DNA from 2 places in the Anaerobacillus sp. 1_MG-2023 genome. Region 1 is predicted to be linked to the other one. Evidence: riboswitches for the same ligand, from Rfam matches in the RefSeq annotation. Region 1 holds a riboswitch; the other holds the start of a gene.

Evidence for each region. Region 1 has a riboswitch for cobalamin ahead of Q4550_RS19080 (ribonucleoside-diphosphate reductase subunit alpha). Riboswitches for the same ligand answer to the same signal wherever they lie in the genome.
Region 2: another riboswitch for cobalamin. It lies ahead of Q4550_RS20450 (ABC transporter substrate-binding protein); the one in region 1 lies ahead of Q4550_RS19080 (ribonucleoside-diphosphate reductase subunit alpha).

What each region holds. Positions count from the first base shown of each region.
Region 1 is NZ_JAUORD010000013.1:122,469-128,454, reverse strand. Features, by position in the region: gene Q4550_RS19085 (ribonucleotide-diphosphate reductase subunit beta) at 1-384, opposite strand, end outside; gene Q4550_RS19080 (ribonucleoside-diphosphate reductase subunit alpha) at 399-2,630, opposite strand; cobalamin riboswitch at 2,767-2,942, opposite strand; gene Q4550_RS19075 (sensor histidine kinase) at 3,301-4,638, opposite strand; gene Q4550_RS19070 (response regulator transcription factor) at 4,610-5,347, opposite strand; gene Q4550_RS19065 (hypothetical protein) at 5,443-5,973, opposite strand.
Region 2 is NZ_JAUORD010000016.1:25,933-31,918, forward strand. Features, by position in the region: gene Q4550_RS20440 (adenosylcobinamide amidohydrolase) at 1-1,115, opposite strand, end outside; gene Q4550_RS20445 (FecCD family ABC transporter permease) at 1,118-2,158, opposite strand; gene Q4550_RS20450 (ABC transporter substrate-binding protein) at 2,142-3,125, opposite strand; cobalamin riboswitch at 3,259-3,443, opposite strand; gene sat (sulfate adenylyltransferase) at 3,639-4,796, shown strand; gene Q4550_RS20460 (SLC13 family permease) at 4,812-5,986, shown strand, end outside.

The DNA.
Region 1 (5,986 bases):
TACATAGCTATATGACTGATTATGCACAACTTCCTGGAACGAAAGCACCTGCATGAGCGCTGATAGGCTTGAATCTGTTAAATAATCCGCGACCTTACTTGAATAGTCGGTTTGAATCGAATCTAGGAAGGCAAGAAGGCCAATAATTTTCTTAAACGTATCTTGCTCATCTTCGCTCAATGCCTCCCATTGCTTCACGTCGTTCGACATATTGATTTCAAACGGAGTCCAAAAGTTTCCTAGCATATTTTTGTACATAGGATATGCCCAGCTAAAGCGGACATCATCCCAGTTTAAAACGTTTGAGCTTTCTCCATTAATAATTCCAGTCGAGCTATTCGGTGCGGAGACATCGTATAGCTTTCGTTGTTGAATCGTAGCCATTTCCAATTCCTCCTTTAGCTTGCGCAGCTTTCACAGTCGTCAATATCTACAGATGTACTTCGTGTATAGTAGGTTGTTTTCAACCCTTTTCTCCAAGCTGTCATATGAATGTTCAATAAGTCCTTCGCTTTCACCGTACTTTGCACATAGATATTAAACGATATTGATTGATCCACATGACGCTGTCTGGCTGCATTCTGCTCAATACTCCAAAGCTGATCAATGTGATAAGCCGATTTGTAATACCAGGTCGTTTCAGGTGAAAGATCAGGCGCTGTAACAGGAATTTTGTAATTCTTCTTTTCTTCAGAGTATTCTTTTTGGAAAATCGGATCGATTGATGCTGTCGATCCAGCTATTAAACTTGTTGAACTGTTAGGAGCAACCGCTAAAAGATAGGCATTTCTGATACCATTCGTTTGGACCCTTTCCTTAAGAGACTGCCATTTTTCACTAACGTAACCTCGTTGATTAAAGTACTCCCCATTTTGCCAATCAGAGCCTTCAAAGAGAGAGTAGCTTCCTTTTTCAACGGCAAGCTCATGACTTGCCTGTATCGTTAAATAATTAATTGTTTCATATAGTTCGTCCGCATAGTCTGCCGCTTCATGACTTTCCCAGACAATCTCTTTTTTCGCAAGGAGGTGATGCCAACCAAACGTTCCAAGACCAATGCTTCTATACTTCTCATTCGTTAACTGGGCTTGAGGCACTTCGATCGTATTAATATCGATCACGTTATCCAGCATTCTTACCTGAATTGGAATTAATCGCTCTAGTGCATTAGCTGTAACCGCACGTCCAAGATTAATACTAGATAGATTACAAACGACATAGTCACCAGGCGTTTTCGTAATGATAATTTTACCGTCTTTCGTGATTTCCTCTTCAACAGTCGTTGCACTCATATTTTGCATAATTTCCGTACAAAGATTGGAAGCATAGATCATACCAGCATGCTTATTAGGATTCGCGCGATTCACCGTATCTCGATAGAACATATAAGGCGTCCCAGTTTCCAATTGTGATTTCATGACACGCTTCATAATCTCAATCGCCGGCACTGTTTTTCTTGAAAGCTCAGGCTGATTCACACATTGCCTATATTTCATACGAAACTCTCCTGATCCTTTTTCTTTGTCATAAGCATCTTCAAGAGAGAACCCCATCACCTGACGGACTTCATGCGGATCAAATAAATGCCATTCTCCACGGTCTTCCACTACTTCCATAAAGATATCTGGAATACAAAGACCCGTGAAAAGATCATGTGTCCTCATTCGTTCGTCTCCGTTATTAAGCTTGGCATCAAGAAATTCGAAAACGTCCTTATGCCAGACATCAAGATATACAGCAACAGCACCTTGACGCTGTCCTAGCTGGTCTACGCTCACAGCTGTATTGTTTAATTGCTTCATCCACGGTAAAACCCCAGATGAATTGCCTTTAAACCCTTTAATATCACTCCCACGAGAACGAATTTTCCCGAGATATGCTCCAATTCCTCCTCCATTTTTCGAAACGGTCGCTACATCTGTATTGCTGTCATAGATTCCTCTAAGACTGTCATCCACCGTATCGATAAAGCATGAGCTTAGCTGTCCATAGCTTTTCCCTGCATTTGAAAGAGTAGGAGTTGCTACTGTCATATATAAATTAGATAGCGCCCAATACGCTTCTTCAATTAGATTTAACCTCTTATCTTTTGGTTCATTTAACATGAGCGTCATAGCAATGACTAGAAAGCGCTCTTGAGGCAATTCATATACATTCTTTTCATGATCAGTAGCTAGATAGCGGTCTGCGAGCGTTCGTAGGCCGATGTATGTAAACAAACGATCTCTTGATGGCTCGATTAACTTAGCAACATGCTCTACTTCATTCTTGGAATAAGACTGAAGAAGTGTTTTGTTATAAATCCCTTCATCTGTCAGCTGTTGAAGAAGGCGATAGAAGCTTCCCCCGCCATAAACCTCTTTCTCAGTTCGATGTGAAAGAGACTTACGATAGAGCGAACGAAGATGAAAAGCTGCTGCCACATAAGTCCAGTCAGGTTCTGTTGCGCTAATTCGTTCAAGGGCATTTAAAACTAGAATGTTACCAACCTCTTCTTGCGTTGATTTTTCTGAAATACCATCAATTGTTTTTTCAATAAAACTCTCACTAGCAAGTGACGGGTACTCATCTAGGAGCGTTCTTACTTCCTCCATTATTTTTGTTACTGTCATTTCTGCTACAGTACTCATATACCTCTCTCCTTTATCCATCCAAAATAAAAAGCTCACTCTCGGAAGAGTGAGCCTGGAGAAAACGACAACGTATAAATGAACGTACTCGTACATTTACCCTGCCATTTCTCACCCTCAACCCCCGAAGAATAGAAACGTTTTTGACTATACGGCAGGTCTACTGGCTTGTGCTTCTCCCTTGGCAAACCTTCCCAGAATTAACTCCAGTGGTTTCTTGCCTCGTCCACACGACAGTTGCGGGGACAGCTCCGGATTCAGACCGGATTCCCTATTAAGTCGTTCTACGACACCGCATACTCAATTATTTAATTACGTACACTTTACCCCATATATAGTATCTGAAACATTTATTAATCACTAAATATTGATAACCTCATCTTACATGATGCTTTGATTTAGCACAAGCTTTATTGTTACATTGACTTCGATTTATTTCAACTCTAAAGACACTCACCTATCACTTTCAACTTGCTCATGCATATATTGTTGATACCTAAAAAAGTTTCCCAAAGGAAAGAAAGGTGAGTATGATGAAAAAATCATCTTCGGTTAATTTCAAGAAATTGGTTGGTTATACACAACTTTGTCAGAAATTCGGTATTTTGAGTGAACAAGAAAGCAAAGAAATTCTACAAAAGTTAAGTGAGCATAAAACATAAAGCTTTAACTACGATTGAAAAGGAAGCGAGATCACGATCCTTCCTCCCTTTTTGTTTTCTTCGGCGTATATGTTACCATTATGTTTTTCTACTATTGTTTTTGTAATCGATAGACCAATGCCTGAACCTGACTTGTCACCTGTATAGAACCGGTCGAAAACGCGCTCTGGATTCTCGCCAAAGCCTTTACCATCATCTTCAACCCTAATAAAAACTTGACGATCTTCTGGATGGACATGTACTTCTATAACGGATGAAGCGAATCGTAGGGCATTACCGAATATATTCATAAATGCTTGTTTCATTTTATCACTATCCATCTTAACGCCTATGGTATGATCAGTGTCATACCTCACCTCTATTTCCCGTTGATGTGCAAGTGGTTTTACCGCAGTGATGACTTCCATTAACACATGATGAAGATCGACTACTTCATAAGTAAAAGATTCATCTACTGTTTCTAACCTCGTTAAATAAGAAATGTCCTGCACGATTTTTTTTAAACGCTGCGTTTCTTTCACGATCACTTCAAGACTATGCTCTACGTCCTCTCCTACGATTACTTCATCTAGAATCCCTTCCGCATTCCCTTGAATCGCCATTAGAGGGGTCTTTAATTCATGAGACGCATTTTGAAGGAATTCCTTCTGATCAAAATCATTTTTTCGAAGTTGCTCCGTTAGTTCTTGAAATGTCTTAGCAAGTTCATTGATTTCATCCTTTGTCTTAAGCTTCAACGGGGGTGGTTCCTTACGCATCGTAAATTCCCGCATGTGATTGGCTAGTAATCGAATTGGCCCCGCTATTCCTTTCTGCATGATAGCAGCAAGGAGGACGGCAACAGCAGCAGATACTAAAAGACTGACAACCTGTGATTGCTGAATAATCCGATTGAAACCTTCAAGGCTTTCTACCTTCGTAAATAGCACAATATTGCCAACTTGCTCTCGTGAGAGACTAATTGGCACTTCCTCTGTAACATATAAATTTCCTTTGTTTTCTTCATAATCAATTCGAACCACTTCATCGACATTCGAATAAATTGCCTTCTCATTTGCATTATAAATTATAAATTGAGATGAGATTAAATTGCCTGCCATTTCAATTCTTCTGCGATCAAGTAACCCATTAGGTGGATTTTCGCCCTTCCACTGTCGATCTTCGAGCATCTGACTAATTTGCAATCCCTCTTTTTGCAGCTGTTCTCTCGTTTCGCGCACAAGATATTCTTGAAATAAATATTGAAATGAAATAGTAGTAATAAGCAGAATAACAACAATAAGAACGATATAACTAAGAAACAATTTGGTACCGATATTAAACTTCTTCATCGATTTTATAGCCATACCCCCAAACTGTTGTAATCTTCGCTTGTGCCTTTGCGTCTGACATCTTTTTACGTAGCCTTTTCACAAGGTCATCAATAATTCTGCCATCACCTACATATTGATAACCCCAAATGGCTTCAATTAATCTCTCTCTTGTAAACGGTTGTTCTGGATGTTGAAGAAGATAGGCGAGCACATCGTACTCTTTCGGCGTTAAAGCCATTTCTTCCTCATTCACTAATAACAGTCGTTTTTTCTTATTTAAACGTACGTTCTGAACAGTGATTTCTTGTGAAGAATGGTTTTTCTCTAGGCGATTCATCCGTTTGAATAGGTTCTTAATACGCACAACAAGTTCTCTAGGGCTAAAAGGTTTCGTTAAGTAATCATCAGCGCCAAGTTCAAGGCCTAGTATCCGATCAAGCTCTTCATCTCTTGCGGAAACAACGATAACGGGAATGTAAGAATGCTTTCTTAACCGTCGAAGGAGTTCAAGCCCATCAACATTTGGCATCATAATATCTAATACTAATAAATCGGGTTCAATTGTCTCTAGAGCACTTAACACTTCTGCCCCATCTGTAAAGGTTGAGACAATAAACCCTTCTTTTTTTAAATACTTCTCTAAAATATCACGTATATTTTGTTCATCATCAATCACAAAAACGTGCTGCATCTCTCTCAACTCCGTTCCCTTTTCACCTCTAAGACGAAATATGCTTTTCATACTCTTTATATTATCCTAGCCTTATCTGACAGTAAATCAGCCAGATGTCTTCAAGACATACGAAAGAGATAGGGGGCCCCTATCTCTCACTAAGACTAGCTAAGTTTTTCAATCAGCTGATCAAGTATATCATTTTTTTGTTTCACAATTTCTTGAGCCTGCTCTCGCTTGGCTTCCATCTCTTCATGCATTTCTTCTCTTGCGGCTTTCTCTTCGTCGGTTAACTCTGGACGCTCTCCACTTTCTACAAGTTCCTGCCTCTTAGACTCTCTCTCTTCATGAGCAGCCTGGGCTTCATCATGCATCGCACCAAGCTGTGAGTTTAGATCCGCAAGCTCTTTCTGAAGCTCATCGACGCCTTCAACACTTGAAGCATCTTGATCAAGCAGGAGGTTAATTAATTGATCTTTTTTCTCAGCAGTTTCCATTTTCAGTTCGCGATCTAGAGAGCGGTCTTCGAAGTGACCTCTTTTTCCATGATGTCCTTTAGGACCTGCCATCTCCTGGGTTTGCCCTACTGTCTGCTCTTCTATTTCAGTTGACTCGTCATCTGCTGCATTAACATTTGCTCCAGCTATCCCCCCAGCTAAAACCATAGAGGCAACACCAATCATCCATTTGTTCATCTTCATCAATCTC
Region 2 (5,986 bases), on a different contig from region 1:
CCGACGCCTGCCGTTACAACGACAAATACCGAAACGTCTTCATCTTCTACTAAGCGGTAAGAGACATCCTCTAGTCGAACGGCCGTCATCATGCCAACTGTTTCCGTCGGATCAATGCCATGCTCCTCTAAAAATGTCGCCATTTCTTCTTTATGATCTGAGCAGCTATAGCTTTTTGGAACGTGCCGGTTTACGAATGTGCGATACCAGCCAGTTCCAGATCCGACGACACCCGAAGACATCGTCCGAAGCGGAAATGGTGTCGTGAGCGTGATCATGTTATCTGATCGCTCAAGGTAGCGCTCATCAATAGTGAGATCACGTTGATCTTCTGCCTGCTTTTCTGGTAACAAGAGCATTTGTGGCTTTGGCACGGTCGGATGCGGATGCTTTTCAATTTTTGTACGATAAACCGATTGAATCCGCTGTTCGTTTAGGACGTCATTTGGCTTGTTGTGCATGTTGATTTTCCCATTTTCAAGAAGAAGCAGGCGGTCACAGTACAGACCAGCCAGATTCAAGTCGTGAAAAATCGAAATCACCGTTAGCCCCTGTTCGCGCGTCCATTTTTTTAAGAGATCGAGCAGTTCTTTTTGATAAGAAAGGTCGAGGTGGTTCGTCGGCTCGTCTAACAATAGAATCTCGGGTTCCTGCGCGAGCGCCTGTGCAAGAAACACGCGCTGACGCTCACCGCCTGAGAGTTCGTTCACGTAGTTATCCGCAAAGGCGGCAATTCCCGTTTGCTCCATTGTACGTTGCACAACCATCTCGTCATGCTCACTCCACATTTGAAACCATCCCGTCTGATGGGCGTAGCGTCCGAGCGAAACGGTTTCTTTAACGGTATAAGGAAAAGCCTGATCCGCATGCTGTGGAAGAACCGCGAGCACGCGCGCCAGCTGTTTCGCTGAGTAGCTTGAGAGCGGCTTATCTTTGAGCATGATCGAGCCGGACTTTGCTTTTAGAATGCCGCTAACCATTTTAAAAATAGTCGTCTTGCCGCTGCCGTTTGGTCCAACGATCCCGAGAAGCTCACCTTGATTCACATCAAACGAGATGTCATCAAGCACGTCGTGACCGGGGTATCCTCCTGTAACAGAATGTACGCTTAGCATGCTTATCCTCTTCTTTCCTTACGTCTTCTTATTAAAATAATGGCAAACACCGGGGCACCGATGAGCGATGTGATGACGCCAATCGGTAGTTCCGTTGGTGAAATGATCGTTCGTGAAATCAAATCAGCGATGATCAGAAAAGCAGCTCCAAGTAAAATGGAGAGTGGCAGTAAATGCCTGTGATCCGGACCCCATAGGAGGCGCGTTAAATGCGGAATCACAAGACCAACGAAGCCAATCGTTCCTGAAACCGCAACAGCTGCCCCTGTTAAAATCGAACCACCGATTAGAATCCAAAGCTTTCGTTTCGCGACGTTCACGCCGATATGCTGGGCGCGTTCTTCCCCAAACGACATCGCGTTCAGCTCTTTGCTGCTAAAGAGCAGAATCCCTGAGCCGATGATGAAAAAGGGAAGAATGATCCCAATGTATTCCCATCCGCGCATCGACACGCTTCCAAGGAGCCAGCCGATAATTTGACGAAGCTCCTCTCCAGTTAAAGCGATCATAAGTGACAGAAGTGAGCCAAGAAATGAGCTAAACACAATTCCGGTGAGTATGATCGTCTCCACGCGCATCGAGCGCTCGATTTGTCGTGCGAAGAAAAGCACGAGGAAAATGGTGAGGATCGATGCGGCGATGCTCATAACTGGTAGGGTGAACATGCCGACAAACGGAATGGACAGGTTGAAAAACAGCACGAGTACCGCTCCAACTGATGCTCCGGATGAAACGCCGAGCACGTACGGATCCGCTAATGGATTACGTAAAAGACCTTGAAAGGCGGCCCCTGCTATCGCAAGAGACGCCCCCACAAGACCTGCCAAAATGACGCGCGGCAAGCGAATATCCATCACAATCGTTGTAAACATTGGATCGGTTTTGCCCATGAATGGAAGGTGTAAAACTTCACTTCCGATTAATTTTAGAATGGTGAGCACTGGAACTGAAACAGTACCTATTGAAATGCCAAGGAGCATGGCACCAATTAAGAGTGCTATCGCAATCGGATAGGCAATGAACCGTTTATTCAGCAAAAACATCCGGGTAAACCGCTTTTGCAAGTTCCTCTACTCCTTCAGTAAGACGAGGGCCAGAGCGCGTAACGAGGTCAGAGTGCACGTCAACAACCTGCTCATCTTTGATAGCCGTCACGTCCTGCCAGCCGTCGCGACTTAACACCTGTTCAACTGGCTTCTCTGTATAGTAGCCGTACGTTGTGATGATCACGTCTGGATTCGCTTCGATAATCGCTTCCTGATCCACCTGGTTCCAGCCTTCCTGATCGTGCGTCACGTTCTTCGCGTGAATCATTGTTAACATATCATCCATAAACGTATTCTTCCCTGGAGAGTAGATTTCAGGCGCAGGGGCAACTTCGACGAAGACATTTTTCTGATCTTCTTCACTAATGCTTTCTGCTTTTGCTTGAATGTCTTCAAGATCTTGCTTCATTTCATCGATCGTTGTTTCCGCTTCTTCCGTTTCACCGGTTGCTTGTCCGATCATTTCGATTGATTTGTAGACTTCTTTAAAGCTTTTCGCGTCGTTTACAACGAGAACGCTGATGCCAGCATCACGAAGCTGCTGTAGCCCTGCTTCTGAGTTATGTGCGCTTGATCCGTGTGCAAGTACGAGATCAGGCTTTAGAGAAATGATTTTCTCCACGTTAAATTCCATGCCGCCGATTTTTTCGATATCAGCCGTTTCTTCTGGATAGTTGGCGAAATCAGATACGCCAACGACTTCTTCCCCTGCTCCCAGGTCGAAAAGGATCTCAGTGTTACTCGGGATCAGGGAGACAATTTTTTCAGGATCTTTTTCGATCGTAACATCCTGATCCAACGCATCCGTTATCGTTACTGGGAAAGCGCTATCTTCTGACTGTTCAGCTTGCTCTGTATTCGCATTTCCTTCATTTGTCGCGCTGTTCTCTTCACTCGCTCCGCAACCTGCGATGATTCCTGTCACGAGAAAAAGTAAAACGAGTAGTGAATAAAGCTTTTTCATGTGTGTTTCTCCTCCTGTTTTCTGATGTCTCTAAACTAAAAAATCTCCACGCACGAGGGCATGGAGATGGTCGAATGGAAGTAACGGTGCACAAAGCACCCGAATCCGTTCGCACATCCCTATCCTCGTAGGCTGTTCGCGCTTGACTCAGGCAGGTCTCCTGGCTCATGGTTATCGCATGCCGCTCCTTCCCATTCGCTGTTTCGAACAGTGGATTCTGCAGCAGGCGACCATTTACAGTGGCGGGACCGCGCTGGAATTGCACCAGCTTCCCTATTAAGTCTTCATTGAAAAGACACCTAAATCGATCACTATGTAATTGGTAACAGGTTTATTATACATGATTGCGGGAGTGGGGGGAACAGTTGTGTTTTGAGGGGGGCAGGCTCGCGCCTGACCCCTTTAAATACACACCCCTCATCCAATTTTCTCATTAGCCCTCTCTTCTCTCCTCCTTCTTTCATAAGCTAGTAGCAACTCTATATGTGAACAAGCAAGAAGGGAGATTTATTTATGATAGAACCACATGGCGGTCAGCTAATTAACCGCATTCCATGTGAAGAGGACCGCCTGGCGCTTCTTGAGAAGGCCACAATGTTTCCGGTCGTCACCTTAACACCATGGAATTTATCCGATTTATATATGATCGCAATCGGTGCTTTTAGTCCGTTAACGGGCTTTATGAATCAAGCAGATTATACGCACGTTTTAACTAAAATGAGGCTCGCAAATGGGACAATCTGGAGCTTGCCTATTACGCTTTCTGTATCCGAAGAAACGCGTGACAAGATTTTTTCTAGTCCTACTGTTTGCTTGAAGGGTGAAGACGGGGAAATCTATGGATTAATGGAAGTAGAAGATATTTATGAAACAGACAAAACAGAAGAAGCGCGACACGTCTATGGAACGAACGACGCTGAACATCCAGGTGTTCAAAAAACGTACGAGCAGGAAGCTTTTAACCTCGGTGGCCCGATTACGCTGCTTCAGCACCCAACAGCGCTTCAAGACCATTTTCAAACGCCAGCAGAATTAAGAGAGACGTTCCAACAGCGCGGCTGGAAAACAATCGTTGGCTTTCAAACGCGCAACCCGATTCATCGCGCACATGAATACCTTCAAAAGACGGCTCTTGAAACCGTTGATGGCCTTCTCATTCACCCACTCGTTGGAGAAACGAAGAAAGATGACATTCCGGCGGATATTCGAATGAAAAGCTACAGCGCTCTTTTAGAAAACTATTATCCGTCCGATCGCGTCATTCTCTCCGTATTCCCAGCCGCGATGAGGTATGCTGGCCCGCGCGAGGCGATTTTTCATAGTCTCGTTCGGAAGAACTTTGGCTGCACACATTTTATTGTTGGCCGTGACCACGCAGGTGTTGGCGATTATTACGATACGTTCGCTGCGCAGAACATTTTTCACCAATTTTCAAAAGACGAAATCGGCATTGAGATTATGGCATTCGAGCACGCGTTTTATTGTATCAAGTGTTCGAGCATGGCTACGGCCAAAACGTGCCCGCACGATGGCGAATTTCACATTCATCTAAGCGGCACAAAGGTCCGGGAAATGCTGAAGAATGGCCAAAGACCTCCGAAAGAGTTTTCTCGCCCTGAAGTGATTGAGATTCTATTGGATGAGGTGCAGCACGATCATGAAGACGAATGATGCCGCGCGCGCTGAATGATGGCATTCTATTTCGTTATGATTACGATGATCATCATGCTTTTCTGTCTTTTCTTTGAAAAAGGACGACCTGAGGTTATTCTAGCCTCGGTTCTCGTCTTATTTCTATTCACTGGCATTATTACGCCTGAGGAAGCAACGGCCGGATTCTCCAATGAAGGGATGCTCACGATTGCTCTACTTTTCATCGTTGCAGGAAGCATTCAGCGGAGTGGAATTGTGGATCGCCTCTTTCAACGTCTCCTACAAAGCTCCCATTCGCCAAAGAAGCGCCTGAGTAAATTGCTATTTCCAATATCGTTCATTTCAGCATTTGTGAACAATACACCGATCGTGATCGCTTCTACACCAATGGTGAAAAAATGGTGTGATGAAAACGGGATGTCTCCTTCCAAGTTTCTTATTCCGCTTTCCTACGCAACGATTCTTGGCGGCACCATTACGTTAATTGGTACTTCGACAAACCTTGTCGTTCATGGACTGCTACTCGAAAACGGCTATGAAGGTTTTTCTTTTTTCCAGCTTAGTGCGATCGGGATCCCAATCACGCTATTCGGTCTCGCGTATTTGGTCTTCTTTAGTAACAAGCTGCTTCCAGATCGACGTTCTGCATCCTTCACTGAACCTGAATTGCTCAAGAAATATACTGGTGAAGTGCTTGTTACAGAACAATTCTCCTATATCAATCGCACTGTAAAAGAAGCGCAGCTACGGAGTTTGAAAGGGTTATTTCTCGTCAGTATTTTGCGTCACGAACGGGCGATCGCTCCTGTATCAGGCGAGACGATTCTGAAGGAGGGAGACCGGCTTGTTTTTAGTGGTGACATCTCAACGATCGCTGAGATCCAGCGGATGAAGGGACTACAGCTACAGGGAAGCTCCGGGTCTTATTTTCCAAAAAATCACCAGCTCATTGAAGGAATTGTCACACCTCATTCGTCACACCTTTTCAAAAAAATAAAGGACACCAATTTCAGACACCAGCATCAAGCAGCCGTGATCGCTGTTCATCGCCAAAATCAGCGCTTGAAATCGAAAATTGGTGATATTGTCTTAAAACCTGGTGATGTTCTCTTAATGGTCGCGGGTGAGCAGTTTCATAAGAAAAAGGATTTCTACGACATTACACCAATCGATCATAAGCTCGTCACGCAACGCCAAATCAGATTAGG